2 regions of the Polaromonas sp. P2_G11 genome follow, and region 2 is predicted to be linked to the other one. Evidence: predicted binding sites of a transcription regulator. Region 2 holds the regulator's gene; the other holds the start of a gene.
What was found. Region 2 encodes sigma-54, which starts transcription at its own class of promoters, with help from an activator protein. Its sites were predicted from a motif close to TGGCANGNAANCTGCTTT; they were not measured.
Positions count from the first base shown of each region.

Region 1: a site for sigma-54 is predicted at 8,906-8,923, ahead of AC1DWQ_RS22240 (ANTAR domain-containing response regulator). Genes of this name have one in related genera too.

Region 1 covers NZ_JBFUFE010000006.1:431,343-446,678, forward strand. Annotated here, with positions in the region: gene AC1DWQ_RS22205 (MFS transporter) at 302-1,516, opposite strand; gene AC1DWQ_RS22210 (chemotaxis protein CheX) at 1,701-2,159, opposite strand; gene AC1DWQ_RS22215 (response regulator transcription factor) at 2,170-2,541, opposite strand; gene AC1DWQ_RS22220 (ATP-binding protein) at 2,598-4,739, opposite strand; gene AC1DWQ_RS22225 (ABC transporter ATP-binding protein) at 4,801-5,610, opposite strand; gene ntrB (nitrate ABC transporter permease) at 5,639-6,604, opposite strand; gene AC1DWQ_RS22235 (CmpA/NrtA family ABC transporter substrate-binding protein) at 6,665-7,909, opposite strand; gene AC1DWQ_RS22240 (ANTAR domain-containing response regulator) at 8,264-8,896, opposite strand; gene tsaD (tRNA (adenosine(37)-N6)-threonylcarbamoyltransferase complex transferase subunit TsaD) at 9,136-10,179, shown strand; gene AC1DWQ_RS22250 (Hsp20/alpha crystallin family protein) at 10,278-10,679, opposite strand; gene AC1DWQ_RS22255 (branched-chain amino acid ABC transporter substrate-binding protein) at 10,821-12,098, shown strand; gene AC1DWQ_RS22260 (pyridoxal phosphate-dependent aminotransferase) at 12,156-13,343, shown strand; gene rpsO (30S ribosomal protein S15) at 13,491-13,757, shown strand; gene pnp (polyribonucleotide nucleotidyltransferase) at 13,978-15,336, shown strand, end outside.
Region 2 covers NZ_JBFUFE010000004.1:572,441-587,776, forward strand. Annotated here, with positions in the region: gene AC1DWQ_RS16780 (THUMP domain-containing class I SAM-dependent RNA methyltransferase) at 1-1,107, opposite strand, end outside; gene AC1DWQ_RS16785 (RNA polymerase factor sigma-54) at 1,150-2,685, opposite strand; gene lptB (LPS export ABC transporter ATP-binding protein) at 2,830-3,621, opposite strand; gene lptA (lipopolysaccharide transport periplasmic protein LptA) at 3,636-4,262, opposite strand; gene AC1DWQ_RS16800 (thiol:disulfide interchange protein DsbA/DsbL) at 4,422-5,081, opposite strand; gene AC1DWQ_RS16805 (SPOR domain-containing protein) at 5,210-5,842, opposite strand; gene argS (arginine--tRNA ligase) at 5,897-7,582, opposite strand; gene AC1DWQ_RS16815 (PsiF family protein) at 7,718-8,014, shown strand; gene AC1DWQ_RS16820 (HTH-type transcriptional regulator ArgP) at 8,164-9,084, opposite strand; gene AC1DWQ_RS16825 (LysE/ArgO family amino acid transporter) at 9,181-9,819, shown strand; gene AC1DWQ_RS16830 (DUF2214 family protein) at 9,845-10,294, opposite strand; gene AC1DWQ_RS16835 (LysR family transcriptional regulator) at 10,313-11,239, opposite strand; gene AC1DWQ_RS16840 (shikimate dehydrogenase family protein) at 11,340-12,173, opposite strand; gene AC1DWQ_RS16845 (SDR family oxidoreductase) at 12,272-13,060, opposite strand; gene aroQ (type II 3-dehydroquinate dehydratase) at 13,082-13,531, opposite strand; gene AC1DWQ_RS16855 (Gfo/Idh/MocA family protein) at 13,601-14,653, opposite strand; gene AC1DWQ_RS16860 (TRAP transporter substrate-binding protein) at 14,734-15,336, opposite strand, start outside.

The DNA of each region.
Region 1 (15,336 bases), on a different contig from region 2:
CGCCATGGCGTGTCCTTGTTGGTATTGGAGTTGGTATTTGTCTTCAGTCCCCGCTCCCGATTACCCCTTCTGTCTGCGCCGAGGAGCGCAGGTTCAGGCGGATCAGGGATCGCGATTGTCTGAGCGAAGCGAGTTCGAGCGAGACCCCGCCTGAACCGAGCACCGCAGGTTGCCCGAAGCGAAGCGTAGGGTCGCAAACAGCAGGGTCGCCTTTTCTTTGGTGACTTTCTTTTGGCGACGCAAAAGAAAGTTACTTGCCGCCGGGCAACCCCGGCCAGCGGCCTCAGCTAAAGGCGCATCCTCAAGCAGTCCTCGCCCGTCCACCTTTCTCCGCCCAGGTTCGTGTCCACCGAATCTGCATCACCCGCAGCATCACCAGCATGCCCAGCGACAAGGCTGCAAAAAAGAAGAAACCCCACATGTAAGTGCCCGCATACTGCTTGGAGATACCCATGGCATTGGGCACCAGGCCGCCGCCCAGTGCGCCGATTTCCCCGATCATGGAGCCGGCTACCGCAGTAGCCAGGGGCCAGCGTAGCGGTACCAGCTGGAAAAGGGCGCCATTGCCTGCACCCAGTGCGGCAAAGCACAGCATGACCAGCAAGGTGGTGGCCACCAGGGATTTGCTGGCCAGGCCGCATGCCACGAGCGTGGCGGCAATCGTCAGCAGCACGACGCTCAAGGTGTTCACGCCGCCCCAGCGGTCCGAGATCCAGCCGCCGAAGATGCGCAGCGCCGCGCCCATGAAGGCTGCCAGCATCGACAGCTGCCCGGCCTGCACCTTGCTGACGCCGAACTGGTCGTAGTAGTAGGAAGGCAAAAACGTCGCCAGCCCGATGAAGCCGCCAAAACTCACGGCGTAGATCAGGCTGAAAGCCCAGCCGTCTTTTTCGAACAGGCAGGCCACGTGTTCGCGCAGGGTGGCGTGGCTGTCCACATCGTCGGGTTCTTTGGCAAAAAGAATCATCGCGATCATCGGCAGCAGCATGGCTACGGCAGCAATGCCGTAGACCGACTGCCAGCCGAAGCGCTGCGCCAGCGCCGGCGCGACAAGCACGGAGACAGCGGTGCCCACGTTGCCCGCACCGACCAGACCCATGGCCAGGCCCTTGTAACGGGGAGGGAAGGAGCCCGAACCCAGGCTGAGCGCCACGCCGAAACTGGCGCCGGCAATGCCCAGCAGCACGCCCATGGCCAGCAGGCTGCTGTAGGAGTCAACCACGAAGTAGCCGAACAGCAGCGCCACCATGATCAGGCCCATTTCGACCAGCGTGGCATTTTTGCGGCCAATGTATTGCGCCAGCACGCCCAGCGGAAAGCGCATCAGCGCGCCGGCGAAGATGGGAACCGACAGCATCACGCCTTTTTCTGTGGGCGAGAGCTTGTAGGTTTCCGAAATGAAAGGCGCCATGGCGCCGTTCATGACCCAGATGCAGCACGAAAACGCGAAGTAGAAAAACGCCGCACCCAGTGTGGGCGCGTGGCCAGCCTTGAGAAAATTACGAAACCCCGCCATGGTGCAAGCTCTTTCTGTGAAGATGGTTGATTCACAGAAACAGTGCGAAAAGCATGCCAACTTGGGGCACTCAAAATGCACCCTTGCAGCGCAATTTGAGCCTGAGTTGCGGTTTCTTTTGGTGCGACGCACACATTGCGTGCGTGCAGCCGTGCGAATCAACCAAGCCGACCGAGGTCGCGGGCTAGTTTTTGCGGTCCATGTCGACGCAGACCATTGCCGCGTAGTGGTTCCAGCGCAAGGTGATCACGTAGGGGCGCTTGCGTACCCGGGCTTTCATGCCCTGCGCACCCTGCAGCTTGATCGGCACTGAAATCTGCAGCTCGGACCCCAAAGCCTTGCGTGCATTGCCTGCCAGGGTGTTGGCGATTTCACCCACCGCATCAAGCAAGTTGCCATCGCTGAGGTCGGTTTCATGCTGGAGCAGCAAAATCTCGCGCACCAGTTTCCCCGGCATGGACACCACCACATGTCCGTTGTGGCTTCCGGAAAAGGTCACGATGCCGTTGAATTCAAAGGCTTCGATATCTCCCGTGCCGAGATAGGCCGAGGTGATCTGCGGTTCCTGCCGGGTCGTGATCTTGAGGTAATGCCGGATGGAATCGACAAAGAGCTTGAGGTCGTTTTCGTTCAGTGTGGCCATAACAATGTCCTTAGCGCACGTCTGCAACGTCGAGCAGTGCAATCTGCAGCTCTTCGTCGGTAAAGGGTTTGGCAACGAATCCGCGGGCGCCCAGCTTGAGTGCCTGGATGGCTGTCGATTTGTCGCTGAGCGCGCTGACCACCAGTATCTTGATGGACGGGTCGAACTTCAGCAATGCGGTGATGCATTCAATGCCGTCCATCTCAGGCATGGTCAGGTCCATGGTGACGACCTCGGGGCGGGTTGCCCGGGCCAGCCGCACGGCTTCAAGGCCGTTTTTGGCCAGGCCTGCGAGCACCACGCCCTTGATGCCGCCGTTTTGCACCACTCTCGAAATCCGGGTCCGGATCATGTTGGAGTCGTCAACAATCAGCAGTCGCATGGAGAAGCTCCTGTGTGGGGTTTGTGATGGCCATTGCTGGATTGCTTCAGGAAAATTCAGGAAAAAGAAACCTTGAATTCGGTGTGCTGGCCGGGCGTGCTGGAGAGCAGCAGGCGCGCCCCCAGCTGCTGCACGTTGGTCTGCACCAGGTCCAGGCCCACGCCGCGGCCTGCGTGGCGGGAGGTGGCACCGGCCGTGGAAAAGCCCGGCTTGAAAATATGTGCAACGATCTGCTGCTCGCTGAAGCTTTGCAGCTGCTCAGGCGTATACCAGCCCAGTTCAAGCAGACGGCGGCGAACGTCGGCCGCATTCAGGCCCGCGCCATCGTCGCGCACGCTGAGCTGCCACTGGCCGTCTTCGTTCCGGGTGAGGTTGACGGTAATCCGCCCGGACTCCGCCTTGCCCGCAGCGCGCCGCACGGATGGCACCTCCACGCCGTGCACCACGGCGTTACGCAGAAGCTGGATGGCGATTTCGCGCAGCAGGTTCATCTTGTCGGCCGGCATGTCCTGGGCACTCCCCATACGCACCTCGGCATCCACGCGTTTGCCGCAGTCGGTGCCGACCTCGTTCGCCAGCTGGGTCAGCACGGCGTTCAGTCCTTGCGATGCGGAACCGTCCGGGGCGGGCGCCGTGTCACCGCCTGAGCGCTTCTGGCCCAGCGCCTTGAAGGCGCCGACCTTGGCCAGCAGGTCCTCGAGCGGCAAAGGCAGGGCCAGCAGAGCGTCGCCGGTGGCGGCGCCGTTGTCCTTGAGCTTTTGCAACTCGCTTTCGAACTGATGGGCCAGTGTGGCCAGGATTTCCAGTCCGAGCGACGCTGCGTCGCCCTTGAAGGCGTGGATGCGGCGGTAGGCGCCGTCCACAGCTTTGAGCACCTGGACTTCCGAGGCGGCTGATGAAGTGCTTCGCAGCAGGTCGTTGACTTCCAGCAGGGACGCTTCAGCTCGCTCTACAAAAGCGCGCATCATGGCCGGCTCCGTCTCGAAAGCCTTGAGCATCATGGACAGCTCTTTTTGCGAGCGCTGGCGTTCGCCGGTCAACCGGGCCTGCAACTCGACTTTTTGCGTGATGTCCTGCACGGTGACCAGCAGATGCCGCACGGTGTTGCCGTCCTGCACCCGGTTGAAATGGAACGAAAGGTAGCGCTTGGTGTCCTGGCCCAGCCGGTTCCTGACGGTGAGTTCCACCTCCGACAGCGGGTTGATGCCCTGGATCAGCTGCTCCTTGACGTGTGGAGAGAACAGCAACTCGACATAGTCCCGCGCATCGGTCAATGCCTTGTCGGAAACCAGGGTGGACAGCTGGTAGAAGAAGTTTTGCCCCGGTGCCAGCGTTTTGCCGAACAGTGCATGGGTCGAACGGGACAACTGGGAACCGAGCTGGTGTTGGGGTGTCAGCAGGAACAGGCCTTCGCGCACGCTGGCGAGAATCTCCCGGTTTTCTTCGGTGGCAGCTTCAATCGCGGCGTCTGAAGTTTTGAGGCGGCGCAGGAACTTGAACAGAATGAAGGCGAAATTCAGCAGTGCCAGCACGATACCGCCGGTTTGCACCATGCGCAGCACGCTGGCACGCGAGGCGCCTATCTGCTGCGTTTCGGTCACGAAGTCGTTGGCCGCGCCCAGCAGCTGGATGTTGTAGGTCTGGCTGTAGGCCAGCGCGGCGGCCAATTCCTGCTGCGTGAAGTTGTCGCCTGCCAGCAGCGGCTGGAGCAGGGCGAAGTAGGGCTTCCAGATTTGCTCCACCTTTTCCTCGAGCTCACGGCCGCGGCTGGACACCACCGGCTCCAGGTAGACAGGTTTGCCGTCGCCGCCGGGAATGGTGCCGCCTTCGCGAAACGCCAGCTGCGACACCTGGAAGATTTTGGCGCCCGCACGCAGCTCCGCCAGGGTGTCGGCCCTGTAGGGCGCACCCGAGACGCGCATGGCATCAAGCTCCAGCAGGGTGCGCGCGACGCGTTGCGAGACGACGCGCTGGCGGCCGGAAAGGTTGATGGCCACGGTGTCCTGGTCAATCTTGAACGAGGTGTAGAAGTTCAGGACCAGCACACCCAGGTCAAACAGCAGGAAAAACGCGACTGCGATGATGATTTCACGGTACTTGCCGAGCGAGGAGAGGCCGTGCGATGCTGACGGCCGCGTGCTGGCTGGTGCGCCATGGGCGATTCTGTCGGCGCCGGGGATTGGCAAAACTGCAGACATTAAAAACCTCCCTTTGAAAATCCCGGAGCGGCTTGTTTGCCGCTTTTCCGGTCTGGCCTTTTCAGGCTGCTTTTTCGACGTGGCCCTGGCGGGTGTAAAGGAAATCGATCACGGCCTTGCGGTAACCCAGGTAACGGATGTCTTCGGCCAGCGCCACGCGGGAACGTGGGCGGGGCAGCTCTACTGGCAACACTTCGCCGATCGTGGCGGCGGGACCGTTGGTCATCATTACAATGCGGTCGCTCAGGAGAACGGCTTCGTCGACATCGTGGGTCACCATCACGACCGTGCTTTGCGTGGTGGCGACGATCTGCAGCAGTTCATCCTGCAGCTTGGCGCGGGTCAGCGCATCAAGGGCACCGAAAGGCTCGTCCAGCAGCAACACCTTGGGTTCCATCGACAGTGCGCGTGCAATGCCGACGCGCTGCTTCATGCCGCCCGAAATCTCGCCGGGACGTTTTTGCGCCGCTGGCGTCAGCCCGACCATGGCCAGTGCGGCGTCGGTGCGGGCCTTGAGCTGGGCCTTGTTTTCCGTGGCCGCAAAAACCCGCTCGACGGCAAGGTAAACGTTCTCGAAGCAGGTGAGCCAGGGCAGCAACGAATGGTTCTGGAATACGACGGCCCGCTCGGGTCCGGGGCCGGCGATTTCGCGGTTGGCGCACAGCAGGCTGCCCTCGGTGGGTGTGGTCAGGCCGGCAATCAGGTTGAGCAGCGTGGATTTGCCGCAGCCTGAATGGCCGATCAGTGTGACGAACTCGCCCTTGGCTACCGTGAGGTTGATGTTCTGCAGTGCGCAGAACGGCCCCTTTTTGGTCTTGAAAGTTTGCTCTACGCCCTGGATCTCGATGTACTTGGTAGTGAAGGATGTCATGGCTTGGTTCTCCTTTTGTTCGAGCGGTTCAGTTCTTGACTTCTTCAAACGTGAAGGCTGTTGCAAGCTTGATCAGTGCGAACTCCAGCACCAGCCCGACGATGCCGATCACGAAGATCGCGATGATGATGTTCTTGACGTTGAGGTTGTTCCACTCGTCCCAGACCCAGAAGCCGATGCCGACGCCACCGGTCAGCATCTCGGCGGCCACGATCACCAGCCAGGCGGTGCCGACAGCCAGACGAACGCCGGTCAGCATGTAGGGCAGCACGGCAGGAAAGAGGATCTTGGTCACGATCTTCCACTCGCTGAGATTGAGCACACGCGCCACGTTCATGTAGTCCTGCGGCACGCGTTGTACACCGACAGCCGTGTTGATGATCATGGGCCAGATGGAGCAAATGAAGATGGTCCAGATAGCAGCCGGGTTGGCACCCTTGAAGACCAGCAGACCAATCGGCAACCAGGCTAGCGGCGACACCGGGCGCAAGAGGCTGATCAGCGGGTTGAACATGCGGCTCAAAAAATTGAAGCGACCGATCATGAAGCCGACCGGTATGCCGACGACGGCCGCCATGCCAAAGCCCATGGCCACGCGCTTGAGCGACGACAGCACGTTCCAGCCCACGCCCTGGTCATTCGGCCCCTTGCTGTAAAACGGGTCGCTGAAGATCTGCACCGCCTGCACAAAGGTGTCTTTGGGCGAGGGAATGCTGCCGGCCGTGCCCATGAAAACAAGCTCCCAGATCAGCACCAGCAAACCGAGGCCCAACAGGGGGGGCAGGATGGTGAGCCAGAGCCAGGAGGCATCGCGGGATGGCTTGGTGGCGGGCATGGGTTTTATTGAAACGTTCATGTTGTTTTTGGCTGCGGAGCCCGTTGGATAAGCGCCGCCAGCTATCGAATTGATAGCGACGGCCTCTCTGGGCCTTTCGTTGCTGCGGCTTGCAGGGGTTGCCGCCTCCAGCGGGTTGTGAAATACGGCACTGACCATGGCGTCACCTCTTTACGTGGGAAGGTTGGGTGGGGTGTAGCGTGGATATAGCGTGGGTGTTCAGGCGTGAACCTTGAAACTGTCGGCGTATTTTTTCGGGTCCTTGCCGTCCCACACCGTGCCGTCCATCAGCTTGCTGCTGCGCATGATGTCTTTGGGAACGCTCGCCTTGGCAGCCGTCGCGGCCTGTTTGTAGACGTCGATGTGATTGATCTGTTTGGCGATGCCCAGGTAGTCCGGATGCTCCTTGATCAGGCCCCAGCGTTTGTGCTGCGTGAGGAACCACATGCCGTCGGACAGGTAAGGGAAGCTCACCGCACCGTCGTTGTAGAACTTCATGTAGTTCGGGTCGTCCCAGGTCTTGCCCATGCCGTTCTGGTAGCGGCCCAGGATGCGCTGGTTGATGGCGTCCACGCTGGTGTTGACGTAGCTCTTGTCGGCCACGGTCTCGGCCATCTTGTTTTTGTTGGAGAGGCTGGCGTCAATCCACTTGCCGGCTTCGATGATGGCGGCGGTCACGGCGCGCGCTGTATTGGGGTATTTTTTGACGAAGTCGGCCGTGGTGCCCAGCACTTTTTCAGGGTGGTCTTTCCAGACGTCCTGGGTGGTCACGGCGGTCACGCCTATGCCGTCGATGATGGCGCGGTGGCCCCAGGGCTCGCCCACGCAGAAGCCGTCCATGTTGCCCACGCGCATGTTGGCCACCATTTGCGGTGGCGGCACGGTGATGACCTTGGCGTCCTTCATCGGGTTGATGCCGTTGGCGGCCAGCCAGTAGTAAAGCCACATGGCGTGCGTGCCGGTCGGGAAGGTCTGGGCGAAGGTGTATTCGCGCTTGTCGCTGGCCATGAGCTTGGCCAGGCCCGGGCCGTCGATGGCGCCCTTGTCGGCCAGTTTCTTGGACAGCGTGATGGCCTGGCCGTTGTTGTTGAGCGTCATCAGCACAGCCATGTCTTTCTTGGGGCCGGCTGTGCCCATGTGGACGCCGTAGACCAGGCCGTAGAGCACATGGGCGAAGTCCAGTTCGCCGTTGACCAGCTTGTCGCGTACGCCGGCCCAGCTGGCTTCCTTGGTCGGGATGATCTTGACGCCGTATTTCTGGTCAATGCCCAGCACTGAGGCCATGACCACCGAGGCGCAGTCGGTCAGCGGAATGAAGCCGATCTTGACTTCCTTCTTCTCTGGTGCGTCTGAGCCCTGGGCATAGACGGCAGCGCGCAGGGCGGGGTTGATGCCCACGGCGCCCACGGCCGCGGCCTGCAGCACGGTACGGCGAGTCAGCGAAGATTTCAGCAGTTCAGTCATGTCAGCGGCTCCTGATAGTTAAAACGAAAGACAAAAACAAAAAGGCGCTCGACCCGGGCAACACGTTGAACGTGATGCAGGGTGCGAACGCCTTTGTTCCTTGGGGGCACCACACACTTCGCCATTGAAGTGCTGTGCCGGTTGGCCATCTTTGACCAGTGCCTAGGGCATTGCAAAAGCTGTGCCAGCGATGCTGAGTGCTGTGACAGCGGGTCGTTTTGAGAAGGGAAAGTGCCCGGACGCACTGCCTGCACCAGTGGCTGCGGGGAAAGGCGGTGCGAGGCGGTGGTTTGATGCTTGCACCGTATTTGTGCGGTGCACCAATTGAGGGTTACCTGAGATCAGGCCCGGGATTTATCCCAGCAAATCCAGGGCGTCGAGCATGCGCTGGGCGACTTCGCCCAGCCGCAGGCCCTTATCCATCGCTGCCTTGCGCAGCTTTTCGAAGGCGGCCTGTTCGGTCAGGCCCTGGCGCTGCATCAGCATGCCCTTGGCCCGGTCTATGACTTTTCGGTCATGCAGCTCTGTTTTGGCGTGTGCCAGTTCCTTGCGCAGGCCCTGCTCGTGCTCAAAGCGCGCCATGGCCACGTCCAGGATAGGCCGAATGCGGTCCGGGGAGAGGCCGGCCACTACATAGGCCGACACGCCGGCGGCGACGGCATCCTTCACGTGGCTGGTGTCGTTGTCGTTGGTGAACAGCACGATGGGCCGACGGGCGTCCCGCGTCGCCATCACCACATGCTCCAGCGAATCGCGGGCCTCGCTTTCGGCGTCCACGATGATCATGTCGGGTTGCAGTTGCGCCAGGCGCTCGTCCAGGAAGGTATCGGCCGGGAGCACCGCGACGATGTTGTAACCGTTTTCCAGCAATCCGATGCGCAGCTGGCGCGAGCGCTCGGCCAGCTCCCGCGCATGGTCGTCATCGGACACGGACTCCAGCAGGTCCGGGGCGATGATGACAAGGCGCAGGGATTGGGACGGCGTCATGCAGGATTTAGTGCAAGAAACGTGCCCCCACGGTCATTCACTGCGTGTAACTCCTTACCTCCCCGAGGGGTCTGCCCGCCCTCCGGCCCGGCAAAGCCGGTTCCAGGGCTCATGCTGGGTTGAGGAGGGGCTCAACCAGCGGGAGCCGCGGGACTGGCTTTGCCAGACCGCAGGCACCGCCCCCTTGAGGGGGCAGGCTACACGTAGTGAGCCTGAACGGGGGGCTTTACACTCGAAGGATGAGAGTCTTGGGAATCGAATCGAGTTGCGATGAAACCGGTGTGGCGCTGGTGGATGCCAGCGGCAGTGGCGTGCCGCGCCTGCTGTCGCACGCCTTGTTCAGCCAGATCGACATGCACCAGGCTTATGGTGGTGTGGTGCCTGAGCTGGCGAGCCGGGACCATATCCGGCGTGTCTTGCCTTTGACGCATCAGGTGATGGCCGAGGCGGGCAGCAGCCTGGCGCAAGTGGATGTGGTGGCGTATACACGCGGCCCTGGGCTTGCGGGTGCGCTGCTGGTGGGGGCGGGTGTTGCTTGCTCGCTGGCGGCGGCGCTGGGCAAGCCTGCGATGGGTGTGCATCACCTGGAAGGGCATTTGCTGTCGCCCTTTCTGAGCGCCGACCCGCCCGAGTTTCCTTTTGTGGCGCTGCTGGTGTCTGGCGGCCATACCCAGCTGATGCGGGTGGACCGGGTCGGCAGTTACGAATTGCTCGGTGAAACCATTGACGATGCGGCAGGTGAGGCTTTTGACAAGTCGGCCAAGCTGATGGGCTTGCCTTATCCCGGCGGGCCCCATCTGTCGAAGCTGGCTGAGCACGGCGACTGCGCGGCCTTCAAGTTGCCGCGACCCTTGCTGCACAGTGGTGACCTGGATTTTTCATTTGCCGGGCTCAAAACCGCAGTGCTGACTCAGGCCAAAAAATTGGGTGCGGAGCTGGACAGCCGCAAGGCCGACCTCGCGGCATCCACGCAGGCGGCGATCGTGGAGGTATTGGTGAAAAAATCACTGGCCGCCATGGCGCAAACCGGGCTCAAACGCCTGGTGGTGGCGGGCGGCGTGGGCGCCAATGCGCTGCTGCGAAGCCAGCTCAATGCCGTGTGCAAGCAACGCGGTATTCGTGTGCATTACCCGGAACTGCATTTGTGCACCGACAACGGCGCCATGATTGCGCTGGCGGCCGGCATGCGGCTGCAGGCGGGGCTTGAAACGCTTCAGCGCGACTACACGTTTGATGTGAAGCCGCGCTGGAGTTTGACCCCCACGGTCGCTCGCGCCGCGTAGTTCCCCGTCCCCCCGAGGGGGCCGCTGCGCCTGCGGCCCGGCAAAGCCGGTTCCACGGCCCCGGCTGGCAGGGACGGCTAACCGGCTTTGGTCGGTGGTTACTGGATGTCGAGGTGGGTGACGTTGCTGACAGGGACTTTTTTGCCCAGTGTCAGGGTCAACACGCCGTTTTCCAGTTTGGCGCTGCTGTTGGCGGTATCGATTTCCAGCGGGAAGCGCCATGCGGCCTTGATTTTGCGGGGTGCGTCTTCCTTGCTGGAGACACGAACCACGTCGCCTTCAATGCCGATATCCAGTTGTTCGCGGGCCAGGCCGGGAACGTCGAATTGCAGGGTATATGCCTTCTCGAGGTCTTCCACGTTGGCGGCCTTGGCGGCGCCGGTGTCAGACAACGAGGAGAAGGTGTCGTTGAGGAATTTTTCCAGGGCGCCGTTGCTCACGACGGGTGCGTAGTGGCGATGAAAGGCGCGGGCAGGGCGATGGGCGAGAGAGTAAAACATGGCTATTCCTTGATGGATGAACAAGGGGTGTTTTCCCCTTACACTGCGCGGCGCTCACCGTGATTGCCGCTTGCACCCCAGTTAGGTGTGCAAGCGGTTTATTCAAGCCAAATCAGGCAAAAGACCAGGGTCTATTTTTTTATGCAGAAACACTTGAAACGCTTCCTCATGGCCCTATGTCTTTGCGCCTCGGCGGCGGCGTTCGCGCAGACCGCAAGCCAGCCGCCTGTCCCGGCACCTGTTCGTATTGCGCTGATCGAAAGCCTGTCAGGCGCATTCGCCAATACCGGCGAAGCGGTGTTCCGCAACCTCGTCTGGGCCACTGAGCGCGTCAATGCGCGTGGCGGCGTGAAGCTGGCAGGCGGCCCGCGCAACCTGGTCGTTGAGCGCTACGACAGCAAGGGCCAGAACGAAGAGGCGCTGGCGGCCTTGCGTTCGGCCATTGACGACGGTGTGACCATCGTGGCGCAGGGCAATTCCTCGGCGATTGCGGCGGTGCTCATTGACGCCATCAACAAGCACAACGAGCGTGAGCCGAACAAGCGCGTGGTGTTCCTCAACTATTCGGCGGTCGACCCGATCCTGACGAATGAAAAGTGCAGCTACTGGCATTTCCGCTTTGATGCGCATGCAGACATGCGCATGGCCGCGCTCATGGATGTGCTCCGGGACGACAAGGCGCTCAAAAGCATTTACCTGATAGGCCAGGACTACAGTTTCGGGCAGGCCGTGCTGCGTGAGGCACGCAAGCAACTGGGCGCGCAGCGACCCGACGTGCAGATCGTGGGCGACGAGTTGCACTCGCTGGGCCGTGTCAAGGACTTCATTCCCTATGCCGCGAAGATCAAGGCCAGCGGAGCGCAGGCAGTGCTCACGGGCAACTGGGGCAACGACCTGACGCTGCTGATCAAGGCGGCAAGGGAAGTGGGTTACGAGGGCAAGTTCTATACCTTCTATGGCAACGCGCTGGGCGTGCCGGGTGCGCTGGGCGACGCCGGCGTGGGCAAGGTGATAGCGGTGGCCGACTGGTTCCCGAATGAGGCGGGCGCGCAGTCCGAAGCCTTCTACCTATCCTTTCGCCAGCGCTTTCCCAAGCCTCAGGACGACTATGTTCACATGCGCATGCAGCTCATGATTGAGGCGCTGGCCCAAAGCCTTGACAAAGCGGGCAGTGCTGACGCCGGGGCGGTGGCGGCGCAGCTGGAGCGTAGTTCGGTTACTTTCGTGGGCCACAAAGGCGCGATGCGCTCGGCCGACCACCAGTTCCAGCAACCGCTGCTGGTGGCATTGATGGGCAAGCAGGGTTCGCCGGGTGTGAAATTTGACGTGGAAGGTTCCGGCTACGGCTTTCGCGTCATCAAGACGATTTCGCCCGAAAAGGCCGAGCAGCCTAACAGCTGCAAGATGGTCCGGCCTTGAGTTCAAATTGGCTGATTGAATAATTGATTGAAGCCGGCACAGGCGGACGGACTATCCATGAGAAAAACTGTTTTAGATCTTGAAGAATCGATGATCCGCCAGGTGGCCAACGCGGGCATGGGGCGCGATGATGTGCTCAAGTTCTGGTTTGGCGAGAGCGATGAGGTCACGCCGGCCTTTATCCGCGAGGCGGCGGCTGCGTCGTTGCAGCAGGGCGAGACTTTTTATGCGCAAAACCTGGGCTTGCCAGAGCTGCGGGAGGCCATTGCCGCTTACGCGGCGGGCCTGCGCTGTGCGGGGGCCGCGCCGATCACGGCCGAACGCATTGCGGTGACCTCAGGCGGCGTCAATGCGCTGATGCTGGCGGTGCAGGCGCTGGTGGATGCCGGCGACGAAGTCGTGGCCGTGACGCCTGTCTGGCCCAACCTGACGGCCCAGCCGGCCATCATGGGCGCGCAGGTCAAATGCGTCAGCCTCAAGCCGGTGGCAGGCGAGTGGCGGCTTGATGTGGCCGAACTGCTGGCCGCCATTACGCCGAAAACCAAACTACTCATCGTCAACGCGCCCAACAATCCCACCGGCTGGACGCTGTCGCGCGCCGAGCAAGAGGTCATCCTGGCGCATTGCCGCAAGACGGGCACCTGGATTCTGGCGGACGAGGTGTACGAGCGCCTGTATTACGAGCCCACCCCTAATGGTTGCGCCCCCAGTTTTCTGGATATCGCCGCGCCCGAAGACCGCCTCGTGGTGGTTCACAGCTTTTCCAAGAGCTTTTTGATGACCGGGTGGCGCCTGGGCTGGCTGGTGATGCCGGCTGCCATGACGCCGCACATGGGCAAGCTGGTGGAGTTCAACACCTCCTGCGCGCCGGTGTTCGTGCAGCGGGCCGGGCTGGTGGCCATCGAACGCACGGCCGATATCACGCCCCGGGTGGTTGCCCATCTGAAAACCTGCCGCGACACTTTGGTGCCGCTGCTGCAGGCCGTGCCGGGCGTGCAGTTGGCACCGGCCAAAGGCGGCATGTACGCCTTTTTCCGCCTGGAAGACCAGGCGCGCTTCGGGGACTCTCTGGAGACCGCCAAACGTCTGGTGGTGGAGGGGGGCTTGGGCCTGGCGCCCGGCAATGCATTCATGGTCAATCCCGGGCCCGAGGCTCAGGGCTGGCTGCGCTGGTGTTTCGCCAGCCAGGATGTCGCTCGGCTGGGGCGGGGGGTGGAACGCCTCAGGCGCTGGCTTGGGGAATGATCTCAGGCTATAATCCAAGGCTCTGCGCAAATTGAGGCTCTTTTTGAGCCTTTTTCATGCCGGAACACGACGAAAGCGGTTTATTCACTCCCATGTCGGGAACGCTGCTTCGCTCGCAAGCGCACCTCGGTGCAAGAAAGAGAAAACATGATTGCAAAATCAATCAAGGCCGAAATCGTTCAGGCCAACGCACGCGCCGCCGGCGACACCGGCAGCCCTGAAGTTCAAGTGGCGCTGCTGACCGGCCGCATCAACGAACTGACCCCCCATTTCAAGGCCAACGCCAAGGATCACCACGGTCGCCGCGGTCTGCTGCGCATGGTGAGCCGCCGCCGCAAGCTGCTGGACTACCTGAAGTCCAAAGATGCCGAACGTTACACCGCGCTGATCGCCAAGCTTGGCCTGCGCAAGTAATCGGTAGCAACGATTTGAAAGCGCCTGAGTTAGTTCACTAGCTCAGGCGCTTTTTACTTCGGAGCAAGGCAAAACGAGCACGCGCTGTGTCATTCCACAAGAAAAGCCCTGGTCAGGCCCCTGATTCCAGGCATTTTGTGGAATGGCATCGTGTTCAGCCAGCCGCCGCTCCGGGCCTCCCGCACTGCCTCAAGTGCGTGAATTTAGTGGAGATAAGAACATGAGCATTTTCAACAAAGTCACCAAGTCTTTCCAATGGGGTCAGCACAAAGTCACGATGGAAACCGGCGAAATCGCACGCCAGTCCAGCGGCGCCGTCGTCGTTGACATGGACGGCACCGTGGTACTGGCCACCGTGGTCGCCAAGACCGATGCCAAGCCCGGCCAGGATTTCTTCCCCCTGACAGTCGACTACCTCGAGAAAACCTACGCCGCTGGCCGCATTCCCGGCAGCTTCTTCAAGCGCGAAGGCCGTCCCAGCGAATTCGAAACGCTGACTTCGCGCCTGATCGACCGCCCGATCCGCCCCTTGTTCCCTGAAGGCTTCTTCAACGAAGTTCAGGTCGTGATCCATGTGCTGTCGCTGAATCCTGAGGTCGAAGGCGACATCCCTGCGCTGATCGCCTCGAGCGCTGCGTTGTCGATCTCCGGCATCCCGTTCAATGGCCCCATCGGCGCCGCTCGCGTGGCCTACATCGACGGCCAGTACGTGCTGAACCCCGGCAAGACCCAGCTCAAGGATTCGAAGATGGACCTCGTCGTGGCCGGCACCGAAGCCGCCGTGCTGATGGTCGAGTCCGAAGCCCAGCAACTGTCCGAAGAGATCATGCTCGGCGCCGTGGTGTTCGGCCATGAGCAGGGCAACATCGCCATCAACGCGATCCATGAACTCGTACGCGACGCCGGCAAGCCGGTCTGGGATTGGAAAGCACCCGCCAAGAACGAGCCGCTGATCGCCAAGGTCAACGAACTCGCCGGTGCCAAGCTGCAAGCCGCTTACCAGATCCGCGCCAAGCAAGCCCGTACGCAAGCCTGCCGCGTGGTGACCTCCGACGTTATGGCCGCGCTCAAGGCCGACGGCGTGGAATTCGACGGCGTGGCCGTTGAAGGCATGCTGTTCGACATCGAAGCCAAGATCGTGCGTAGCCAGATCCTGGCCGGCGAACCCCGCATCGACGGCCGCGACACGCGCACCGTTCGTGCGATTGAAATCCGCAACAGCGTGCTGCCCCGCACCCACGGCTCGGCCCTGTTCACGCGCGGCGAAACCCAGGCGCTGGTCGTGACCACGCTGGGCACTGAGCGCGATGCGCAGCGTATCGACGCGTTGTCGGGCGACTACGAAGACCGCTTCATGCTGCATTACAACATGCCTCCGTTCGCCACCGGTGAAACCGGCCGTGTCGGCTCGCCAAAGCGCCGCGAAATCGGTCACGGCCGTCTGGCCAAGCGCGCGCTGATCGCCGTGCTGCCGTCGAAGGAAGAGTTTCCGTACACCATGCGCGTGGTGTCTGAGATCACCGAGTCCAACGGCTCTTCGTCCATGGCTTCGGTCTGCGGCGGCTGCCTGTCGCTGATG
Region 2 (15,336 bases):
ACGTGTGTCACCCCGATCACCGCTGTCCCGGTTCAGCGGCTGGCCAAATTCGTCGATGGGCTGGTTGCGGTGGTCCTGCTGCACGCGTCCTTCGGCCTGTCCTTGCTGGCGGCGCTGGTCGCGCCCCTGCACGCCGGTGATGCCGGCCACACCTGCCACATCAATACGCTCGCCGTAAGGCGGATTCACCAGCATCACGCCCGAAGGCGCGGGCGGCATGCGCTGCAGGGCGTCGCCGCCGCGGAATTCCACCGCATTGGCCACACCGGCACGCTCGGCATTGCGTTCGGCAAAGTCGACCATGCGGAAAGACACGTCGCTGCCGAACACCGGCGCTGTAGGTTCGGTGATGGCGGCTTCGGCCTGGTCGAGCAGGCCGTCCCAGACATGGCCCTGGAAGGGCAGGTATTTCTGAAAGGCAAAACGGCGGTTGATGCCGGGCGCAATGTTGCAGGCGATTTGCGCGGCTTCAATCGCGATGGTGCCCGAGCCGCAGCAGGGGTCATAGAGCGGCACGCCTTCTTTACAGAGCTGATCCCATCCGCTGGCGGCAATCATGGCGGCGGCCAGGGTTTCCTTCAGCGGGGCATCACCCTTGTCTTCGCGCCAGCCGCGCTTGAAGAGCGGCTCGCCCGAGGTGTCGATGTAGACCGTGACGGTGTCCGTCGTCAGGTGCACGTAGACGCGCACGTCGGGCCAGCGCGTGTCGACGCTGGGCCGCACGTCGTCGAACTTGGCGCGAAAGCGGTCGGCGATCGCGTCCTTGATCTTCAGCGCCGCGAAGTTCAGGCTTTGCAGCGGGCTGTGCTGGGCCGTGATCTCGACCTTGAAGGTCTGCTTGGGCGTGAACCAGATTTCCCAGGCCACGTTGGCAGCTGCGTTGTAGAGGTCTTGTTCGCTGCGGTACTGGTTGTGCTGCAGCTCGATCAGCACGCGCTGCGCCAGCCGGCTGTGCAGGTTGAGCTGCAACGCGTCGCGCCACGAAGCCTGCAGCTGCACGCCGGCGCGCCAGGCTTTGCCGTCGATCCCGGTGACACGCTTGACCTCGGTGGCCAGCAGGGTTTCGACGCCTGCGGCGCACGGTAAAAAGAGTTGGAGTTGATTCATGACTGACTTTGAGGGGCGGGGCAGCGCGGCCTGATTGGGCGGCTAGAGTGATTTGCGCAGGTTGGCGGGCGCGATGCGGAGCGCCTCGCGGTACTTGGCCACGGTGCGGCGGGCGCATTCAATGCCCTGCTCCTTGAGCATTTCGGAAATCTGGTTGTCGCTGAGCGGCTTCTTGAGGCTTTCTGACGAGACAAATTGTTTGATGAGCGCGCGCACCGCTGTGCTGGAAGCATTGCCGCCGGTTTCGGTGCCGAGTGCGGAACCGAAGAAATACTTGAGCTCGAAAGTACCGAAAGGGGTGCCCATGTACTTGGCCGTGGTCACGCGGGAGATGGTGGACTCATGCAGGCCCAGTTCATCGGCGATTTCGCGCAGCACCAGCGGCCGCATGGCGAGTTCGCCGTGCGTGAAGAAGTTTTTCTGCCGTTCCACAATCGCGCTGCTTACGCGCAGGATGGTGTCAAAGCGCTGCTGGATGTTCTTGATGAACCAGCGGGCCTCCTGCAGGCGCTGCTGCAGCGCCTGGCCGCCCTGGCCTTTGTGCTGCTTGAGGGCATTGGCATAAATGTCGTGCACGCGAAGGCGCGGCATGACGTCGCCATTGAGCGAAACCTTGAAGCCCCGGCCCGATTTGATGACGATGACGTCGGGCACGATCAGGTTGCGCTCCACGTTCACAAAGCGGCGCCCGGGCTTGGGGTCGAGCCGGCCAATCACCGTGATGGCGCCCTTGATGGCGGCTTCGGTGAACCCACACAGGTGCGACAGGCGCTTGACATCGCGCTTGGCCAGCAGCTCCATGGGTTGCTTGCACATGGCAATGGCTGCGCGGGTTTCTTCGCAGTCCTTGCAGTCCAGCAGTTGCAGGCTCAGGCATTCCGCCAGGTTGCGCGCACCGACACCGGCAGGCTCCATGTGGTGCAGCAGCTTGAGCGCCATCGCAAAACGCTGCTCCAGCTCTTCCGCCTGCGCCATGTCATCTCTTGCAAGACCGGCCGCGAGCGACGCCAGGCTGTCTTCAAGGTAGCCGTCGTCGTTGAGCGATTCAATGAGGAAGTGCAGCGCGGCGCGATCTTCCTCCGACAGGCGCAAGCTCAGCGATTGCCGGTGCAGGTGGTCCTGCAGCGACTCATGGCTGCCCGTGAGGTCGGAGGCCTCGGCTTCGCTCTCTTCATTGTTGTTCTTGCGCGCCGGTGCGTCGCTTCCCCACTCGCTGTCGTCGGGCGTGGTTTCTACCGTGCCATCGCCTTCCCAGCTTTCCTCGAGCTTGGGCTCCGCACTGACTTCTGCGTCATTCGGGGCTGTAGCGCCAGTCTCGTCTGCGCCGCCAGCTATCGAATCCGTAGCAGATTCAAACTCGCGGCTGTCCTGGCTTACCGGCGTGTTGATGTGCTCCAGCCCAAACTCTTCGCGCACCGCCGTCTCTTCCGACACTTCCAGAAACGGGTTTTCGTCGAGCATCTGCTCGACCTCCTGGCTCAACTCAAGCGTCGACAGCTGCAACAGCCGGATCGACTGCTGCAGCTGGGGCGTCAGCGCAAGATGCTGCGAGACGCGGAGTGACAGGCCTTGTTTCACTGGATTTTCAAATGTGCGGAAAGATAAAACGACATGTCTTCGGCCAGCAGGGGCCGCGGAACTGGCTTCGCCAGGCCGCAGGCGCCGTCCCCAGAGGGGGAGAGGGAGCTACACGAAGTGAGCGACAACAGGGGGGAACCATCTTCACATCTTGAAGTGTTCGCCGAGATAGACTCTTCGTACATCGGCGTTGTTCACGATCTCGGACGGTGTGCCTTGCGCCAGCACATGGCCGTCGCTGATGATGTAGGCGTGGTCGCAAATGCCCAGTGTTTCACGCACGTTGTGGTCGGTGATCAGCACGCCGATGCCGCGCGATTTGAGGAAACCGATGATGCGCTGGATTTCGATCACGGCAATGGGGTCGATACCGGCAAAGGGCTCATCCAGCAGGATGAAGCGCGGCTGGGTTGCCAGCGCCCGCGCGATTTCGACCCGGCGGCGCTCGCCGCCCGAGAGCGCCGGTGCCGGTGAGTTGCGCAAATGATCTACCCGCAAATCCTGCAGCAGCGCGTCGAGCCGCGACTCGATGTCTGCGCGCCCCAGCGGCTTTCCGGTTTTGTCGAGCTGCAGCTCCAGCACGGCACGCACGTTTTCTTCGACCGTGAGCTTGCGGAAAATCGACGCTTCCTGCGGCAGGTAGCTCAGGCCCAGGCGGGCACGCAGGTGAATCGGCATGTGCTCGACCGACTCGCCGTCGATGGAAATTTCGCCTGCATCGGCGCGCACCAGGCCCACGATCATGTAGAACGAGGTCGTTTTGCCCGCGCCGTTGGGGCCCAGCAGGCCCACGACTTCGCCTTTTTGCACGGACAGCGAAACGTCCTGCACCACCTTGCGGCTGCCGTACGATTTTTGCAGACCTTGCGCAACAAGGCGGCTGGGGGTCAGGGCAGGAGCGGCCGGGGCCGCTGAAGTGTCAGTCACCACATCCATCTGTGCAGGTCTTTCTAGTTCTTTTCATTGCCCAGCGTCGTGCTGGGGCGCAGAACCGGGGCTGGGCCTGCGGGCGGCGCCGCGACGGGGGCCGAGGCTGTCGCGCGGGGTGACAGCATGGCGCGAACCCGTCCTGTGGGGTTGCTGGCCGTACGATTTTGCGCGCCCCCATCCACGGTGAAGACGTCGGTGTTGTTGTCGTAAACAATCAGGCTGCCGGTGGTTTCGTCCACCAGGGTGGCGCCGTTGTAGCGGCGCACCACCGCCCGCTTGATGAACTTCACCAGGTCTGCACGGCTGTCATATTCAATGCGTTCGCCTTCGCCTTCGATGTATTCGTCTACGCCGTCACGCTTTTTCCGGTAAAACGCCAGCTTGCCGGGCGCCGCGATGGACACCGCCTGCTGGTAGCCTTCGGGATCCTGCATGACGTCAACGCGCTCGCCGCGCACGATGGTCGTGCCCTTGGTGATCACCACATTGCCGGTAAAAACACTGGTTTGCTTCAGGTCGTCATAACGCAGGGCATCTGCCTCCGCATTCATGGGCTTGTCCCGGTCGGCTTTTTCGGCGCTGGCCGGGAAAGCCACCCCCAGCACCAGGATGACCGGCAGGATGAACGAAAAAATGGGGTGTTTCATAAGGCACGAATCTTGCTGCTTGGTGTTGGGCCATTGTAGCCATGCCAGCTCCGGGAATGGCTTGCACGGGGAATATTAGGGGCATAAAAAAACCCGCCGGAAATCGGGCGGGTTTTGTGAGCCAGTGTTTGGCGCGGCGCACGGCCGCAGGCGCTTTCTTTATTTGGCCTTGCGGGATTGCGCGATCAGGTGATCTGTGACCTGCAGCGCGCGGGTCATGGTTTGGGTCTGGTCCGACGAGGTGTAATAACGCCCCGCGATACCCAGCGACGGCACGCCGGCCACTTTGTAGCTATCCTGCAGCTGTGTGGCCTTGCGCGCCTTGGAGGCGACCGAAAAGGAGTTGTAGAACTCAACGAATTTGGCCTTGTTGAGGCCCTGCTTTTCAGCCCATGCAGCTATCAGTTCGGGCGTGTTGAGCGGTTGTTTTTCCACGTGGATCGTAGCAAACACCTTCTTGTGAAGTTCCTCAATTTTGCCCATGGCCTCAAGCACGTAATACAGGCGCTGCTGAGGTTCGAAATCGGGGCGGAAGGACACTGGAACACGCCGCACGGACACGTCCTTGGGGATCTGCTTCATCCAGGCTTCGAATTGCGGCTCGAAGGCGTTGCAATGGGGGCAGTTGTACCAGAAGAATTCCACCACCTCGACCCGGCCGGCGGCGGTCTCGGTCGGCGCCGGCTTGTCCAGCGTCAGGTAATCCTCGCCGTCCTTGAAGGCCTTGGCCTGGGCTTGCGCCAGGGTGGGCAGGGCGGCGACGCCGCCGAGGGCGGCTGCTGCCGAGGCGGCTGAAAACGAAAACTCACGGCGTTGCATCAGATTTTTCTCCTGGAATGACGGAAATAGCCCGGAAACCGCCCCTCTGGCGGATGCCTCGTGGCGCGGGGTATAGGGGTTTGTACACCAGCCTCGTGAAAAGTTCAGCCTATCGTTGGACGAGGGCTTCAGCGCTGGACCCGGACCAGCGCGGTTTCAATGGAATTGTTGTCCAGGCGCTCCTTGGCCTTGTCGGCATCTTCCTTCTTGTCGAAAGGGCCAAGGCGCACGCGGTACACGGTGCGGCCCGCCTGCTCGCGTTCCGACACTTTGGCCTGCATGCCCAGCAGCAACAGCTTGGCGCGTTGCTGTTCCGCATCTTCCGGCGTGCGAAAGGCACCGGCCTGAATGAAATAGCTGAAGGGATCCGCTCCCGGACCGGACGACAGGCCTTCGACCTTTGCCTTTGCCAGATCGCCCAGCGGATCGGCAGGTGCCGGCTTGGCCACCTTGGTCGGCGCCGAAGCGGCGGCCCTGGGGGCGGGCCCGGCGGAGGGGTCGGGTACCGGAACACCAGGCACTTCAACCGCTGCCGGAGGCGGCGGCTTGGGCTGGTTCTTGCCGGCCAGCGGGGCGTTCGGGTTCCAGTCCTTGTTTTTCTTGGCTTCAACAGCGTCGCTGTCGGGGTTGCGTGCCTGGCTCTTGTTCATGAAAGGAACCGGCACCTTGGTGATGTAAACCGCCACCGCCAGCGCCGCGCCCAGGCCGATCAGCGCGCCAATGATCAACCCCAGCAGGGTTCCGCCTCGTTGTGTATTCATACCTTGCCCACGTTCATTGCCTTGTCCTGAAATTCGCATGGTTTTCGCTACTGGTTACATCTTGCGCGGGGCGCTCACGCCCAGCACTGCGAGGCCATTGTGCAACACCTGCGCAGTCGCGGCGACCAGCGCCAGGCGTGCCTGCTTGACGGCCTCGTCGTCTACCAGGATGCGCTCGGCATCGTAATAGCTGTGATAGCTCGCCGCCAGCTCGCGCAGGTAAAAAGCTACATCGTGCGGTGCCAGGCCGGCGGCCGCATTGGCAAGCATGTCAGGGTACTTGGCGAGCAGCAGCATGAGTGCCTGGGCCTGCGGGCTGTCGAGTGCCGACAGGTCCACGGATTTCAGCTTCGCTTCGTCGCCGCCCTGGCCGGCCCAGATGGTGAGGATGGAGCAGATGCGCGCGTGCGCCATCTGCACGTAATACACCGGATTGTCATTGCTCTGTGCCAGCGCCAGGTCAATATCGAACAGGAACTCCGTGTCCGGCTTGCGACTGAGCAAAAAGAAGCGCACGGCGTCGGCGCTGGTCCATTCGATCAGGTCGCGCAGGGTGACGTAGCTTCCGGCGCGCTTGGAAATCTTGACCTCTTCGCCGTTGCGCACCACGCGCACCATGGTGTGCAGGACGTAATCGGGGTAGCCCTGGGGAATGCCTTCGCCGGCGGCCTGCAGCCCGGCGCGCACGCGGGCAATGGTGCCGTGGTGGTCCATGCCCTGGATGTTGATGGCCTTGCCGAAGCCGCGCTCCCACTTGGCCAGGTGGTAGGCCACGTCGGGGACGAAGTAGGTGTAGCTGCCGTCGCTCTTTTTCATCACGCGGTCTTTGTCGTCGCCGTAGTCGGTCGACTTCAGCCACAGCGCGCCGTCCTGCTCGTAGGTCTTACCGGCGTCTTTCAGTCTGGCCACGGCGCTATCGACACGGCCCGAGCTGTACAGGCTGGACTCAAGGTAGTAGTTGTCGAACCTGACCGAGAAAGCCTTGAGATCCAGGTCCTGCTCGTGGCGCAGGTAGGCCACGGCGAACTGGCGGATCGAATCGATGTCGTCGACATCGCCCGAGGCGGTGTATTCGCGGTCGTCCGACTTGACGGTCTTTTTGGCCAGAAAGTCGGCCGCGATGTCGGCGATGTAATCGCCGTTGTAGGCCGACTCGGGCCAGCCGGCGTCACCGGGCTTGATGCCTTTGGCGCGCGCCTGCGTGCTGGTGGCCAGGGTCTGGATCTGCACGCCTGCGTCGTTGTAATAGAACTCGCGCCAGACTTTCGCGCCCTGAGTGGCGAACAGGTTGCAGATCGCATCGCCCAGCGCGGCCTGCCGCCCATGGCCCACATGCAGAGGGCCGGTCGGGTTGGCCGAGACGAACTCCACGATCATCTTGCGCGCCGGGTCGGCGGGCTGTACGCCGAACTGCGCGCCGGCGGCCAGCACTTCGCGCACGGTCTCCTGCTTGGCGGCGGGCTTCAGGCGGATGTTGATAAAGCCCGGCCCGGCGATCTCGATCGCGTCCACCCAGCGCTCGAAGGCCGGAGCCTTCAGCAAAATGGCACGCAGGTCTTCCGCCAGCTGGCGTGGATTGAGCTTGAGCGGCTTGGCCAGCTGCATGGCGGCCGTGCAGGCGAAGTCGCCGTGGGCCGCCACCTTGGGGGATTCAAAGGCAGCTTTGTCGCCTGCGCCGGGGGAAAGGTCTTCCAGCCCCGCAGCCAGGGCCGCGAGCAGGTCTTTTTTAATCGAGAGCATGGGCTGATTTTACGGTTAAGCCATCTGCCGTTCGGACCCCTCAGATACCCGGTCATCGAATTTGCCCGGCGCGGCGTTATGTGTTGGAATTCCAGCCGGAACTCAAACCTGATTCCCCAACCCAATGGAGCCACCATGAAAAAGCTGTTATCCCTGATCGCCGCCGTTTTTGCCGTCTCGATGGCCTTGTCTCCGGTGGCGCACGCCGCGGACGCTCCAGCCAAAACCGCACAGCAAACCAAAATGGGTACCTGCAACAAGGACGCTGAAGGCAAGAAGGGCGACGAACGCAAGGCATTCATGAAAGAGTGCCTCAGTGCCAAGAAAGAAGCGCCAACGCAGCAAACCAAAATGAAAACCTGCAACGTCGACGCCAAGGGCAAAAAAGGCGACGAACGCAAAGCGTTCATGAAAGAATGCCTGAGCAAGTAAGCCAGTCGTATCCAGCCGAACCAGCCCGCCATGGATGTCATGGCGGGCTTTTTTTGTGTCAGCGATTTCTTGATGAGCGCTATTGAGTTGATAGCTGCTTGCGCCCATCCGCAAAGCGCAGGCGGCACTTTTTGCTTACAAATACACCGTCACATCTGTAGCAACTCCCCTTGCGCCGCCTGCTTGACCGCCTGTGTCAATCGTTGCGCCGCAACGGATTCACGTGCCCAGTGCTGCCAGTACAGCCGCACGTCGACCGTGCTGCCCGGCAGCACTTCCTGCAGCGGCGGCTTGCGGGTGCGCGCGGCCAGCAACAGGTCGGGCACCATGCCCCAGCCCATGCCAAGCTCCAGCGCAAGCTCGAACGCATCCACCGCCGGCACAAAGTGGCGCGGGTACAGCGCGTCGCGCAGCCCGAAATGCTGTTCAAGAAAAGTATCCTGCAGCGCGTCCTTGCGGTTGAAGATCACGGCAGGGCTGGCCAGCAGGCGATGGGCCAGCCGGTTCGGTGCGGCCTTGCCACCCGCCGCGGGCTCGTTCCACTGTGCCACCAGTGCGGGCGAGGCCATGCAGCGGTAACGCATCACGCCCAGCGGTTCAGCCACGCAGCCCCGCATAGCCTGCGCCAATGCAGTCACGCAGCCCGTGACATCTCCGCTTTTCAGGGCTTCGTGGGTGTGATCCTGATCGTCCACCACGACATCGAGCAGCAGGCCGTGAGTGTGCAGGGCTGTGGCCACGCCCGGCAAGAACCACGTGCTCAGGGAGTCGGCGTTCACCGCCACACTCAGGCTTTGCAGGCGCGCGGACTTTCCCCCGCCCTGCAGCCCGGCCAGCAGGTCGCCTTCCATGAGGCGAACCTGCCGGGTGTGCCCGAGCAAAGCCTGACCGGTCGACGTGGCGCGTACCTGTTTGCCGCGCACCAGGAGCCGCTGCCCCAGTGCGTTTTCTAGTGACTTGATGCGCAGGGACACGGCAGCCAGCGTCAGGCTCAGGGCCTTGGCGGCTTCGCCGAAACTGCCGTGCTCAATCACGGCGGCCAATGCTTCAAGTTGTCGGGCATCGAGCATGTTGTTAGGCACCTACTAAATCAATTAATAATTGACTAAAGCTAGTTTTAGTTAATTCTATTTAACTATTATGAACCCTGGCACACACTTGCGGCCATGAACCCGCTCACCGCCCCCGCCTTCCTGACCGGCATGGTCCTCAGCCTCTCGCTCATCATGGCCATAGGCCCGCAAAACGCCCATGTGATCCGCATGGGCCTGCTGCGCCAGCACCTCTGGCTGACGGTTGCCGTCTGCGTGCTGACTGACGTGGCGCTCATCGGCCTGGGTGTGATGGGGCTCGCACAGCTGGGCGGCCTGTCAGACAAACTGGTGGGCGCCATGACGGGCGCGGGTGCGCTGGTGCTGATGGTGTACGGAACACACGCGATGCGCCGCTTTGTGCAGCCGGCGCCGCAGGCGGCAGAAGGCGCGCCCCTTGTCGCCGAAGCCATGCCGCGCCGCAAAGCCATCGGGCTGGCACTGGCGCTGTCGTGGCTCAACCCGCATGCCTGGCTGGACACCGCCGTGGTCATCGGCACCGCATCGCTGGCTTACGCCCGGCCGGACAACGCCGTGTTCGGCCTGGGCGCTATCACGGGTTCATTGCTGTGGTTTACCGGCCTGGGCGTGGCGCTGTGGTGCGTGGGGCGTAAGCTCAACACGCCGGTCATATGGCGCGCCATGGACATGTTGGTGGCGCTGATGATGTGGGGCACCGCCTTCTGGCTGGTGCACGGCCTGTTTTCAGCCTGACGCCGGCTGCAGCACTGGCGTGCGCCTAACCAAAGCCACGGGCCAGAAAGACGGCAGCCAGCGGAATGAACGGCAGGATGTGCGCCTGCACCATCACCAGCCGCCGCGCTTGTTTGACTTCCAGCGAATCGGGCAGGGCACCGTTGGCGCGCAACTCCCGGCGCCAGCGCGAAAACATCATGGTGGGCTTGATGGAAATCAGCCCGATCACCAGGAACATGACGAGCTTGACGTACAGCAAGGGGTTATGGGCGTACCAGGCCGCGCCCTTGCTGCCCAGAAACACGCGCGCCAGGCCGGTCAGGAACACCGCGCCGGCCGAGATGCCGTAGACCATGTCGATCTTGCCGAGCCTCTCGATCACGGCGGCGTCCAGCCACTCGGTGCGGCACAGCGCCGCCTCGCTCGCCAGAAAAACCACCATGGTGAGAATCGCCAGCAGGTGGGCATAGGCCAAAAGAGATTCGAGAACCATCGTCGGGATCCTTTCCAGTCAGGGTTTTGCGGCGGCTGGCGACGAGCACCAGAACTCCGGTTGGCTGTAATGGTGTTTCAGAAAATCCAGCCACAGGCGAACCCGCAGGGGCAAGTGTTTGCGTTGCGGAAATACGGCGTAAATACCGTTGGGCGGCGCGGCAAAATCCTCCAGCACCGCTACCAGCTGGCCGGCGGCAATTTCCGCCTCGACCTCCCAGGTGCTGCGCCAGGCAATGCCGTACCCTCCCAGGCACCAGTCATGCAGGACCTGGCCGTCCGAGCAGTCGAGCGGCCCGCCCGGCTTGAGATGGATCAATTCGTCCTGGACCCGGAACGCCCAGCCCCGCGTTTGCGAGGCGTCGCTGGACAGCGTCAGGCAGTCAAATTTCGCCAGCTCGCTGGGGTGCTGGGGCGTGCCGTGGCGGGCCAGGTAAACCGGCGTGGCCACGCACAGCCGGCGGTTGTCAGCCATGCGCACACTCACCAGCGAAGAGTCCGGCATGTCGCCGACGCGCACTGCGCAGTCAAAACCCTCGCCGGCCAGGTCAACCACCCGGTCGCTCAGGTTCAGCGAGATCGTGACATCGGCATGCACTTCGCGAAAGCGCGTCACCAGCGGCGCCACATGGCGGCGGCCAAAGCCGGCCGGCGCGGTGATGCGCAGATGCCCGCTGGCCTTGACGCCGCCGGCCGATACGCTGGCTTCGGCGTTGGCAAAATCAATCAGCAGGCGCTGGCAGTCTTCAAGAAAGGCGCTGCCTTCGTGTGTGAGCGTGATGCGCCGGGTGGTACGCACCAGCAACTTGACGCCCAGGCGGCCTTCCAGTGCATCAAGCCGCCGACCCATGATGGCAGGCGCCACGCCTTCGGCGTTCGCGGCGGCAGTCAGGCTGCCGCGCGTCGCAACCGACACGAACGATTCAAGCTGCTTGAGTTTGTCCATGCTGGATTATGTCTATGAACGTCTGAAATCAGACGTTTTTAGCATTGATTCCAGTACTTCCCACCCAGGACGCACGGTGCGTGCGTCCTCTTACACTTTTTTAATAACTCAGCCGTGCCACCGACCGCAAGACGTCCGGTGTGGTGGTCGGCAGGCCAAAAAATTCCAGGTAGGCCGGGATCTGCTCGAACAGCATGTCCGAACCCACCTGCACGGTGCAACCTCGCGCCTTGGCCGCCGCCAGAAACGCGGTCATTTCCGACTTCATGACCACTTCGCCCACAAAACTGCTGGCTGCGATACGTGAAACGTCCATGGGCAAGGGATCGCCTTCATTCATGCCCATGGGCGTGGCATTGACCACCAGGTCGTAACCCGCCGGGTCGTTGGAGCCAGTGGAAAGTTCCAGTGCCGTGTAGTGCTGGCGTAGCCGCCCTGCCAGGGCCTGCGCAGAGTCCGCATTGACGTCGCACAGCCCCAGCGCGCGCGCGCCGGCCTTGGCCAGGGAAGCCGCGATTGCCGAGCCCACGCCGCCGCTGCCGACGACCAGGGCACGTTTGCCGCGCGGATCAAAGCCCTTGCGCTGCACACCGCGCACAAAGCCCTCCCCATCGAACATGTCGCCCACGAGCTTGCCGTTCGCGTCGCGCTTGACGGCATTGCAGGCGCCGGCGATGCGTACCGTGGGTGTGGCTTCGTCCAGCAAATCGACTGTCGTGACCTTGTGCGGCATGGTGATCAGCGCGCCTAGGAAATTCTCCAGGCAAGACACCGACCGCAGAAAGGCCGGGTAGTCTTCGGCCTTGCAACCCATGGGCACGACCACCGCGTTCACTCCCGCCTGTTCAAAGTAGGGGTTGTAGATCATCGGCGCCTTGAAGGAATGCGTCGGGTAGCCGATGTGGGCGATGAGTTCGGTATGGCCGTTGATCATGGAGGTTCCAGAAATTTGCAGTTAAAACCGCTGTTGAAAATAACGCCGAATAATCAGTGCTGACGGTCATTCGCCGGCAACAAAGACGCTTTTGACGATCAATACAGGCCAGGGGTGCCACCGCCGTCCACAGCGATGGCCGTGCCTTGAATGTGGCGGGCACTCTCCGAACACAGGAATATCGCAAGTGCGGCGACATCCTCGGGCGTACCCAGCCGGCTGAGTCCCTCGCGTGCGATTTGCGCTTGTCGTTCTTCTTCGACGGGTTTTCCACTTGCGGCTGCACGCTGCTGAAACAGCTGCGCTACACGGCCGGTTTCAGTCAAGCCCGGAAGAATGGCGTTGACATTGACGCCGTCCCGCTTTCCAAGCCCGGACAGGCCCTTGGTGAAGTTGTGCATCGCAGCGTTGACCGACCCACCGATCAGGAAGCCCGGGTCGGGCGTACGGGCAGCGCCGCCAATGATGTTGACAACGTGCCCACCCGCAGTTTTCAGCATCGGCCAAAACAGGCGGCACAGGTTCACACAGCCGAAGAACTTCAATGCAAAGCCGTCATGCCATGCGTCCTCCGGAAGATCCAGAAACGCACCGGCGCGCGTGGCACCCGCGGAATTGACCAACACGTCACAGCGTCCAAATCTTTCGGACACCAGGGTGAATACCGCTTTGCAACCTTCTTCGCCTCGAAGATCCGCAGCGCATATCTCAGGGCGGATTGCTCCGGTACTGGCAATCGCATCCGCGGCAGTCTTCAGGTTCTCAATGGACGATGCGGCCAAAACGGTCTGTGCACCGCGTGCAGCAAACGCAGCGGCGATGCCATGGCCAATGCCCCGGCTGGCGCCACTTATGACGATGACTTTTCCAGCGAACTCCTGTGACATGGCCGCTCTCTTTCTGATGATTTACGAAACCCTTGCGGCATTGATCGCCGAAACAGCGGCGCGCAAAGCCAGCAGGTAGCTGTCAGCGCCAAAGCCGCAGATCTGCCCCTTGACGATTTCGGCGAACACCGACACATGGCGGAAAGGCTCACGGGCGTGGATGTTCGACATGTGAAGCTCGACAACCGGCACGGTGAGGATGGCCAGGGCGTCGCGGATGCCGTAGCTGTAATGCGTCCAGGCGCCGGCGTTGATCAGCACGGCGTCGACCTTGTCGGTGAATGCCTGGTGAATCCGTTCGCACATGTCGCATTCGCTGTTGGTCTGGAAATGTTCCACCTCGGCGCCGAGCTCCCGGCCCAAAGCCTGCAGGCTGGTGTTGATTTCGTCCAGCGTGATGGTGCCGTACTGCGCCGGATCGCGCTTGCCGAACATGTTGTGGTTGATGCCGTGAAGCATGAGCACTTTCATGGTGATTTCTTTCCTGGTGGTTGACGTTGTTTGTGGTGGTTTGATTTGCATGTGGGAGGGTCGAGTTGCTTAAAAAACGGGCAACTCGATCACCTGGCCGGTTTGGGCGGCCTGTGCGATGGCCTCGGTGACGCGCAGGTTCAGCAGGCCGTCGCGGGCACTGACCAGCGGCGGTGCTTCACCACGAATGACGGCGCCGAAGTGCTCCAGCTGGTGCTTGAGGGGATCGTCGCGGACCATGTCGGCCACGCTCTCGTCAAACGGCTTCCACCAGGAACGGTCTTCCGGCCTGGGATAGCTTTTCAGGCGCATGGTCGGAATCGACAGGCTTCCGTTGGTGCCCGAAATCACGTAGCAGTCTTCGTCGCCATAGCTTGGGTAGGCCTTGTTTTCCCGGGAGGTTTGCTCCCAGCTGCGCGCGCAGGCGGCGGTGTCCGACAGCATGAAGCTGCCCAGCGCGCCGTTGGCAAAACGCAGATTGATGGCCACCGTGTCTTCCACCGGAAAACCGCGTGTGGCATTGGAGGCAAAAGCCTGCACCGCCACGATGTCACCGCACAGCATGCGCAGGTTATGCACCTCATGGATCATGTTCAGCAAAATGGGGCCGCCGCCGATCTCGCGGCGCCATGGCGCGTCTTCATAGTAGCGGTCGGGCTTGAAGAATGTGGCGCTACCCATCACGGCGACCAGCTTGCCGAGTTTTCCCGAATCCACGATTTCCTTCGCCTTGGCCATGATGGGGCTGTGCGCGCGGTGGTGGCCTATCAGTACCTTGGCGCCCGTTTCAGCGACCGCCTTGACCAGCTGTTCGCCTTCGGCCAGCGTGGGTGCGATGGGTTTTTCCAGCAGGATGGGAACGCCCGCCTTGATGCACTGCAGGGCCTGCGGCACGTGCAGCTGGTTCGGCGTCGCAAGGATCACGCCGTCGGGCCGGTCTCTGGTGAACAGCTCGTCCAGCGATTGGTAGAGGGGCACACCCGCCTTGGCGGCGATAGCCTTTGCCGCCGGCGCAGGATCGACAATGGCCGAAAGGATGCACGTAGGGCTCTCTTGAGCCACATCCATGTGGGCGAGACCGATGTAGCCGGCCCCTGCGACAGCGATGCGGATTTTGCTCATGAAGGAAGATACCCGGAACCGGAATGAAAGAACAGGCCGGCCGGCGCTCCGGTGCGCTGGGCCGGCCGGGGCGTGAAATCCTATTTGCGCAGTTTGGCGAGCTCTGCCTGCAGCGCGCCGACCACATCGGCACCCACGATGGCTGAGTGCTTCTCGATCACGGGCTTCATCTTCTCGCGGAATTTAGCCATCTCCGCGGGACTGAACTCGCTGACCTGCATGCCGTTCTTCTTCAGGTTTTCGAGCGCAGTGCCGGACTGTTCACGCGAGGCCTTGCGCTGGTACGCAGCAGCTTCGGCGGTCGCATCCGAGAATATTTTTTTCTCATCATTGCTCAGGGTGTCCCACAGCTTTTTGCTGACAATGACGGTTTGCGGGTTGTACTGGTGGTTGGTCACCGCCAGGTACTTTTGCACTTCGTAGAACTTGTTCGCGTTGATGACCGTGAACGGGTTTTCATGGCCGTCAATGGCCTTTTGCTCCATCGCGGCATAAACCTCGGGAAAAGCCATGGGCGTCGGATTGGCGCCCAGGGCGGTCACCCAGTCGATGTTGATGGCATTGGGAATCACGCGCAGTTTCAGGCCGGCAATGTCGTCCACCTTGGTGATGGGGCGCTTGCTGTTGGTGATGTTGCGAAAACCGAGTTCCCAGTAGGCCAGCCCATGGATGTTTTTGGCATC